2 regions of the Psychrobacter sp. C 20.9 genome follow, and region 1 is predicted to be linked to the other one. Evidence: riboswitches for the same ligand, from Rfam matches in the RefSeq annotation. Region 1 holds a riboswitch; the other holds the start of a gene.
What was found. Region 1 has a riboswitch for thiamine pyrophosphate ahead of thiC (phosphomethylpyrimidine synthase ThiC). Riboswitches for the same ligand answer to the same signal wherever they lie in the genome.
Positions count from the first base shown of each region.

Region 1 (4,607 bases):
AGGCTTGATAAATCGGTACGGTACCAATTGGCACAGGCGAGTTACGGATCAACCATTCACGAGTTTCATGAATATGATTACCCGTCGATAAATCCATGATGGTATCCGCGCCCCAACGCGTGGCCCACGTCATTTTAGACACTTCTTCATCGATCGATGAGCCTAGCGCTGAGTTACCGATATTGGCATTGATTTTTACCAAAAAGTTGCGCCCGATAATCATCGGCTCAGACTCAGGGTGGTTGATGTTGTTGGGGATAATTGCGCGTCCAGCCGCCACTTCATCACGGACAAACTCAGGGGTGATAATTTTGGGCGTATTGGCACCGAAGCTCTCACCCTCATGTTGACGCATGTCAGTCAGTTCATGCTGCTTTTGCGTCTCACGTATCGCAATATATTCCATCTCAGGGGTAATAATGCCGCGACGCGCGTAGTACATCTGCGTGACGTTTTTCCCTGCTTTGGCACGGCGCGGTTTGTCAATATGGGCAAACCTGAGGTTGGCAGTGCTGATATCGCGGGCACGTGCTTGCCCGTATGAGCTAGACAGACTGCTTAGTTGCTCGGTATCACCGCGCTCGGCGATCCAGTTTTCACGCAGTTTGGGTAGACCGCGGGTCAGATCAATCTCGACATTGGGGTCAGTATACACACCTGAAGTATCGTACACATAAAAAGGCGGATTGTGCTCGCCATCCTTATCACCCGTACCACCAACTGGCGTATCCGTTAAGCTGATTTCACGCATCGGTACTTGAATATCAGGCCGTGAGCCTTCGATATAGACTTTGCGCGAGGCGGGTAGGATACGGTGTAAGTCGCGCGCGTCTTCTTCAAAGCGCGCATCACTGGCGGCGCGGTGGGCAGGTGTCTTTAGCGCGTCGGCTTTTTTATCGGCTTTGGTGTCTGATACGAGAGGTATGTTATCGGCTGGGTTGTGCGTTTGGATTTGTGATGCCGCTGAGGCACTGTCAAAAGAGGCACTGTCAAAAGAGCTGCTGTTTGAAATAGTCATATGCTGTCCTAGCGTGTTGGTTTTTGAATAAAAGCAACACCGCCAGTAGCTGCGGGGCAAACACTCGTCATTCAGACAAATTTATATTATCAACACCTAACAGCGAGCAAAGAAATTGTCGCGGTTAATGGTCATCAAATAGTGGACGCCGCTTTCTATCTTCTCTCGTTATCTACGTATGCGACGTGCATCGTTAGACAATAGCGATGATAAAAAGGTATTTCTACGCGTCCGTTGTCATCAATAACAACGTGCTTAAGACTTCCCTGCGTCGGTACTAACCGCATCAGGTTCGGCGGGTGATCTCTCAGCGAATGTAGATAGGTGGCTACTTTTATCAATGTTTAACTATAAACGTTTAATAAAGTAGGCCAATGCTACACCGCACCCCGAGTCTGTCAGTGTTGTAAATCTTCTTCATACTAACAAAATTCTGCGTTAACGGCTAATGGAATTTGGATGAAAATATCAGGCGCTTATTTTGCTATTTAGCATGGATACAAAGAACAGGAGCTATTGATAATAATTAAAATTCCTTGATATTACTGATACTTAGAGGCGATGGCTAAATATTGTGTAAAGCGAATGCAGGATTTGAGAGGTTGTCATTAAACTGTCATAAAGATTTGGCAAGATAACGCTCATATCACAAACAATGCTTTTTTATATCGTTGTTAAATTTCAGGAGTCCTACATGCGTTATTCGTTATTAGCAGTGGCCGTTAGTTGTACATTAATGCTTACGGCGTGTAATAAGTCAACAGAGACGGCAGAACCAGCTGCTGATACGACCAGTAGCGCCGCTACCACGGCTGAAACCACCACTCAGACTCAGGCAACGCCTTCTGCTGACACGGGTTTCAAATCTGCTGAAGACATCGCCATGAATATCACAGGTGCAGGCGCATCATTCCCGCAGCCGATCTATGCCAAATGGTCTTATGACTATAACGCTGCCACAGGTGGCCAAGTCAACTATCAATCTATTGGTTCATCTGGTGGTATCAAACAAATCCAATCAAAAACCGTCGATTTTGGTGCTTCTGACGCGCCATTGACACCTGAAGAGCTTGAAGAGTCTGGTCTTATCCAGTTCCCAACCGTGATTGGCGGCGTTGTGCCAATCGTTAACATTGATGGCGTTGAGCCAGGTCAGTTAAAGCTAGATGGTGAAACCTTAGCCAATATCTATCTGGGTAAAATCAATAACTGGAATGATCCTGCGATCAAAGCCATGAACCCAGATTTGACTTTGCCAGATGCCGCCATCACCACAGTATTCCGCTCAGATGGTTCAGGTACGACGTTTAACTTCACAGATTATCTTGCCAAAGTATCAACAGATTGGAAAGATACCGTTGGTGTTGATAAAACGGTTAAGTGGCCAACCTCTGCAACTGGTGCAGGTGGTAAAGGTAACGAAGGCGTTTCAAGCTACGTCAACCGTATGAAAAACTCTATCGGCTATGTTGAGTATGCATATGCTAAGCAAAACAATATGTCACACACGGCATTGAAAAACGCAGCGGGTAACGTTGTGCAGCCTTCTGCTGAAACCTTTGCAGCCGCTGGTGACATCGATTGGTCACAACAAGAAGGCTTTTATAAAGTCATCACCAACTCTGAGACGGATCAAGCATGGCCGATCGCTGCTGCTACTTTCATCTTAGTTCATAAGCAACCAGAGAATCCTCAGCAAGTCGCTGGCGTGTTGAACTTCTTTGACTGGGCATATACCCAAGGTGATGACAGTGCCATGAGCCTAGATTATGTACCATTCTCTGATACGGCAGTGGCCTTGTTCAAAGAAAAGTGGAACGAAGTCAAAGGTAGTGATGGTCAGCCTGTTTATAAGCCAGCGCAATAAACGATCTGTACAAGCTGCTGCTTAATGACTTTTTGATTTCCTCTTAAGCCACTATTCTCCGGTAGTGGTTTGAGAGGTTTTATCACAGCAAATTTGACCAAAATACTAATCGCTCTATTTCACGATAACCATTAGTAATGTTACAAGTTGCGTTTGCTGTCATAAAACGAAATGAACACCCTGGTTTTTTTGAATTCACCCATTCAATGCTGAGACACTTATGACAGACTTAAGGTCCCAACTGGCTAAACAAAAACGTTACGACGCTTTATTTGTCAACTCTACCAAAGCGTTTGCCATACTCGTCCTCCTATCGTTAGGGGGCATTTTGGTGTCTCTGATTGTTGGGGCATGGCCGAGTATTCAAGAGTTTGGTCTGGGGTTTTATACCAGTAATAATTGGGATACGGTTGCCAATGAGTACGGGGCACTCGCGCCTATTTATGGCACCTTGGTGACGTCATTTATCGCGATTGTTATCGCTGTACCAGTCAGTTTTGGTATTGCGATATTTTTGACCGAAATGTGCCCAAAATTCCTCAAAAAACCACTTGGTATTGCCATTGAGCTATTGGCGGGTATTCCTTCTATCATTTATGGTATGTGGGGTCTGTTTGTCTTTGCGCCTTTCTTTGGTGAGCACATTCAGCCATGGTTTATTGAGCATGTTGGCCCGCTACCGATCATCGGTAAGCTGTTTACTGGCGCGCCCATGGGACTTGGGATGTTTACCGCATCGTTGGTACTTGCCATCATGATTATTCCTTTTATCGCCGCCACCATGCGTGATGTTTTCTCTGTCGTGCCAGATCTACTCAAAGAATCCGCCTACGGTATGGGTGCGACGACGTGGGAGGTTATGTTCAAGATTATCCTGCCTTATACCAAGGCGGGTGTCGTTGGTGGCGTAATCTTGGGACTGGGTCGTGCGCTCGGTGAGACCATGGCAGTGACTTTCTTGATCGGTAATGCGTTCAATATCAGCCCAAGTCTATTTACTTCTGGTGTGACCATCACCTCGGCATTGGCCAACGAGTTTGCCGAAGCGTCAAGTGAGCTGCATCTGGCGTCTTTACTGCATCTGGGCTTAATCTTGTTTATCATCACCTTCATCGTGCTGTCGTTGGCCAAACTGATGCTCATGCGCATGGATCACAAAGCAGGTAACCGATAAGCCTAAGCATGGTTATTGGATCTCGATTGATATTGATAAAAGATATGGGAAATAAATAGTATGGCTGCTAACAATGCGATGAATGCGCCCATGACCACCAAGCCAAGCAGCGTGGGGCGTTACAACAAGAGTCTGTACAACAAACGTCGCTGGATGAATAAGCTGGGTTTGGGGTTTGCCATGTCAGCCATGGTGTTTGGCTTATTTTGGTTATCATGGATCTTGGTGACGCTGTTTATTGAAGGCTTCCAAGGCATGGTGCAGCTGCCAATTTTTACCGCTGACACGCCGCCGCCGATGAGCCCAGGTGGTTTGCGCAATGCGATCGTGGGTTCTGCCATGCTGGCGTTTTCAGGATTGTTCATCGGTGCACCCATCGGGCTTATGACTGGCATTTATTTGTCTGAGTTTTCTAAAGGCAGTATGCTTGGCCAAGTGACGCGTTTTTTGAACGATATCTTGTTATCAGCACCATCAATTGTCATTGGTCTGTTTATATATGCTTTAATGGTCAAAGGTCAAAATTTCTCTGGTTGGGCAGGCGCATT
Region 1 covers NZ_MRYC01000001.1:249,251-253,857, reverse strand. The annotation lists gene thiC (phosphomethylpyrimidine synthase ThiC) at 1-1,018, opposite strand, end outside; TPP riboswitch at 1,265-1,420, opposite strand; gene pstS (phosphate ABC transporter substrate-binding protein PstS) at 1,713-2,885, shown strand; gene pstC (phosphate ABC transporter permease subunit PstC) at 3,106-4,059, shown strand; gene pstA (phosphate ABC transporter permease PstA) at 4,213-4,607, shown strand, end outside.

Region 2 (4,607 bases), on a different contig from region 1:
GGTTACGGCCTTGGCTCAGTGCCGAGCAGTATGGCATGTACACGGGCTCAACCGTACATGAGGTGGCGCAAGTCGTGGTCGCAGGCAATGCAATCAATACTGAGATTGGCGATACCGCTGTCGTGACTAAGATGATACGCGTTATGATGCTCGCGCCTTTTTTGCTCGTATTATCATTTGCGCTAACCAAAGATCGCCCCGTAGATAATGCCGCTATAGACGATGAGGACAGTAAAAACGAGGCAGCGTCATTTATGAGCCGCGTAAAGCAAGTCAAAGTGCCATGGTTTGCGTTTATTTTTATCGGTATCGTCTTATTACATACTTGGGTGCCAATGTCTGCAAGCATTGAGCGTAGTATGGTGAGACTAGATGACATATTGCTGACGATGGCGATGTTTGCGCTAGGTTTGACTACTCATCTAAGCGCGATTAAGCAAGCGGGCGCTAAACCTTTGATTTTAGGAGCGGTGATGTTTGGCTGGTTAATACTGGGCGGTGGTCTGATCAATATCGGTATTAGCTTTATATAATAAGTCAATTGCTCACGCTTATTCACTTACCTCAGCACCCAGTACAAAAATACCTCTAACTATCCATATAGTCGGAGGCATTTTTATATCTGTCGTTTCATTTAATACCAAATCACAGACGAAAAAAAACGAACCCGAAGGTTCGCTTTTTTACATCTTTTCATCTGTCTGTCTATAAAGACAAATTAGATAGCAACGATGTTATGTGCTTGTGGGCCTTTTTGGCCTTGAGTTACAGTGAACTCAACTTCTTGGCCTTCAGCCAAAGTTTTGAAACCTGAGCCTGAGATTTCGCTGTAATGAGCGAAAACGTCTGCGCCGTTTTCTGGAGCGATGAAACCAAAACCTTTAGCTTCGTTGAACCACTTAACTGTACCTTTTTGAACGTCTGACATAGTCATAACCCTGATATTTAATTTATTTGTGGTCTAATAGACCGATAACGCTTGCAAATAGCTACTGAACGATAAATATTAAAACGAAGGATTATAACTAATACTACGAGGTAATGATTTGGTGCAGAACTGCTCTTAAGCTTGGATGTATTATAGGGGGAACATCCTAGTATCGCAAGCCTTATCTCAGGTTTTATGTAACTGGACTTAACTATTGCCCTATACATTGGCGACTTTATTTGGCATTTGGCAGACGAAACAAATAGACGGCAACCCCGCTACAGACCAGTGCTACCAGCCATGCCACCCATGTCATATCAGCGGGCAGACGATAAAACAACATAATAGTTGACGCGGCCATCATGACCGTTGCCAAAACCTTGGCATACAGCGGCACGGCATGATTTTCTTCCCAATCACGGACGTATTTGCCGAAGTATTTGTGATTGATTAGCCAAAAATGAAAGCGCCGCGAGCTACGCGCCCAGCACCCTGCCGCCAGTAATATAAAAGGCGCAGTCGGCATGACGGGCAGTAATATCCCAATAATACCTAAAATAAAAAATACCCAGCCAAGCGTCACAAAGGTCCAGCGTATCATTGGACTTCTGGATTGGTTGGTCTTAGGCCTATGATAAAACGTTTTTTTATTATGGGTCATATAAGTGATGTCGTTGGACGGTGCGGTGAATGATTTTGGTAGCCATCAAAAGTATTTACATGGCTACTTGTATAAGTAACCAAGCATGCAATATCACCAAAAATTGTACAAGCCCATTTATACAAGCTTTTTGCTATCGATCAGTATCGTTGGTTAGTGATTGGGTAAGTACCAATGGCAAATACTGCGCTTTTCTATTAACACGTCGATTGCAAGCGCTTATAAGATTGAAAGCGCTTATAAAAAGCCGTCAAAAATGAGAACTGTTATAAAGGGCGGTTAACGAGCGTCAGTCATCACCTTTCATTGTCATTTCTGATACGCTTGCATCACCGCTTACAAGTCGTCTATGATGATGCAGTAGCTATCGATAATAGCCATTAGTAGTACTGATCAAAAATAATGTAATACCACTCAATCTTGTCGGGGTGCATTGATTTGACGCTGTAAACACAGTTCATATCATCGCTGAGATAGACCCGTGAACCTGAAGCAGTTAGCACTGACGTAGGAAACAAGCGTGACACGTTTTAATAAATCTCTTGGTGATGTGTGCTTATGATGGCGCATCTAATCTCAGGATTTTACCTTGCTTGTTTTATTTAAACAGCATCAGTCTGATTGTTTTCTATACCCAAAAAGGAAACAACCATGCAGTCGACTACCAAACTTACTCTCACTCTCGAATGGTTCTTGAACCCTGATCACCTGCCTTTTATCGCGGGTGTGACGACGGGCGCGTATGAGCAAGCAGGGCTTGATATCACTATTATCGAGCCAGACGATCACTATGATGGCTTTGCCGAATTACAAAATCAAAGCATTGATCTGCATGTCAATGAGCCTATCCATCTGTTTGAGCATTACGCGCCTAATCTACGCGCGCTGGGCTGCTTTTTTGAGACCGACGGCGGCATATTGATGCAGCAGTCTAGTATGGACAAATTAAAAAACAATCAACCTATCCGCATCTGTACCCCTGCCGCTGAAGAAAAAACCAATCGTATTGGCTTTGAGATATTGGCGCGTTATGCCAAGAAAAATGGCTTTAGTATCAGCCGTGATAATGTGACTTTTATACAAAAAGACTTTTATCATATAAAAAACCTGCAAGAAGACCCAAGTCTCGATGGTGCATGGTTATGCTTTTATAACTTTGAGGGCGTTGAGGCGACTCATGAAGGGCTGGACTTTACGTTTATCGATCAGCATCTGTCACCTTATCCGAATTTTTCGGCGTTAGAAATTCTCACGACGGATGAGATCTATAGCGCGAAAAAGGACGCGATAGATACTTTTATCCAAGTGACCAATCAAATGACAGAGCTGTGTAAAAATGATCCAGAGACTGCCCACCATATGTATTACAACTATAGTAAAACTGAGGCGGACGCGCTGATGGATGCCATCATTGATAATACGCTGGGTAGATTGATCACGCCGATTACGCCTGATGCGAGTAAGTGGGAAGAGCTGCGTGAGATGCTGGCAGAGATTGATATCGTGACGTTAACTGATGAGCAGTATCAATCGCTGTGGACGCTGTAGGCATTTTAGAAGTTAAGATATTTTGAACCATAAAAAACCGCCATCGTGTTTGCTATGGCGGTTTTTTATTTAGCTGTAATCGAATAATGAGGTTAGCGCACTAATACTTTTATAGTGAATTGACGATACCTAGTTGCTTAGCTTCTTTTAGCCAACTTGGGAACTCTTCTAGCATATTTTCATACAAGGCTTCTTCGCTAATGTCATCCAAGTCATCAAGTTCAAAAAAGTCGCAATTATCAATCACGCGCCCTGTCATGTCGTCTAGTTTTTTTAGAATGCCATAACCACGACCACCCAAGCCCACAAACTGCCAAAATATCGGCAGTTTCGCCGCTTCCGTCATAACTCTTGTAATACCGCGATTGTCATTCACCCCGCCATCACTGATAAATAGCACGTAGATAGGCACATCTAAGCCGTCTTTTTGATAAAACTCCGTCACGGCTTTCATGACCTCTGCTTCGTTATTAACGCGTGGACCAAGTGCCCATTTGCGCCAGCCGCCATGAGCGTTGTCAATAAAACCATCATAGTTGCTCAGTCCAATCTCGCCCAAATACTGCGGATCTCGGGCAAACGCCCAACAATCTAGTGCTTGGTCATCATCAAAGTTCACTGCCAATGGCAATATGCGATTGACTACCTCTTGCACGCGGCCTTGTTTATATTGTCTGTTCATTGAGCCTGAGGCATCTAACACCAACGCTACTTTTGCGGTTAATTGCTGCAATTGGCGTTTCTCAAGCGATACCGTGGCTTTTTTGGCCAGATTAACCAGTTTTGGCGCTTTTTCTAGCATGACCTTCTCGAGCGACGGTTTTGCTTTAACTGGCGTGGCGTTTACGTCAGCTGCTGTCGAGCTGCCCTCTTCTACGTCACCACCGAAATGCTGCACGATGGCGGCAAGTCCACCATTAAAGCCTTGTGCGACGTTAGATACTCGCCACACGCCACTCTTACGATACAGCTGCATCAACATACTGGCTTGCTGCTGGGCGAAGTCTGCTGCTTGATACGCTGCCTGTGCCTTTTGCGATTGCTGCCAAATGCCAATCTCTAACGACTGGATTTGATTGAGCGGTGTATCGGCTGATAATACAAAAAACAGGCTGTCAATATTAGTAGCCAGTTTAGACAAATTGACTTCAAACTCGGCTTGGATGCCTTTATTTGCTGTTGGCTGCGACTCGTAATGGGTGAGCTTGATTTGTCCGCAAGGTGAGGTTGGCTGATTATAAAACACCATGTAATCATCATTGATCAGTTTGCCTGCTGCGTCTAAGGCAAAGCAGCTGATGTCCATCTCTATCGGGCTTTGGCGGGTAAATTTGAGCGTGATGGGTGTGGTCTCGTCAATAGCAAGGTTGCTTAAAGGCGAGCGTTGTCCGACGGTGAGATGGTTCATGGTGTTCCTTAACGTTGAGTATGTCGTTTAACAGATACAACAATTTGCCAAATTAGTATGCC
Region 2 covers NZ_MRYC01000007.1:67,828-72,434, reverse strand. The annotation lists gene BTW00_RS06350 (YeiH family protein) at 1-533, shown strand, start outside; gene BTW00_RS06345 (cold-shock protein) at 719-928, opposite strand; gene BTW00_RS06340 (YbaN family protein) at 1,164-1,589, opposite strand; TPP riboswitch at 2,004-2,120, shown strand; gene BTW00_RS06330 (ABC transporter substrate-binding protein) at 2,241-3,137, shown strand; gene BTW00_RS06325 (VWA domain-containing protein) at 3,247-4,545, opposite strand; gene BTW00_RS06320 (hypothetical protein) at 4,554-4,607, opposite strand, start outside.
Region 2: it holds a riboswitch for thiamine pyrophosphate, as region 1 does, so the genes downstream of both, BTW00_RS06330 (ABC transporter substrate-binding protein) here and thiC (phosphomethylpyrimidine synthase ThiC) in region 1, are expected to answer to the same signal.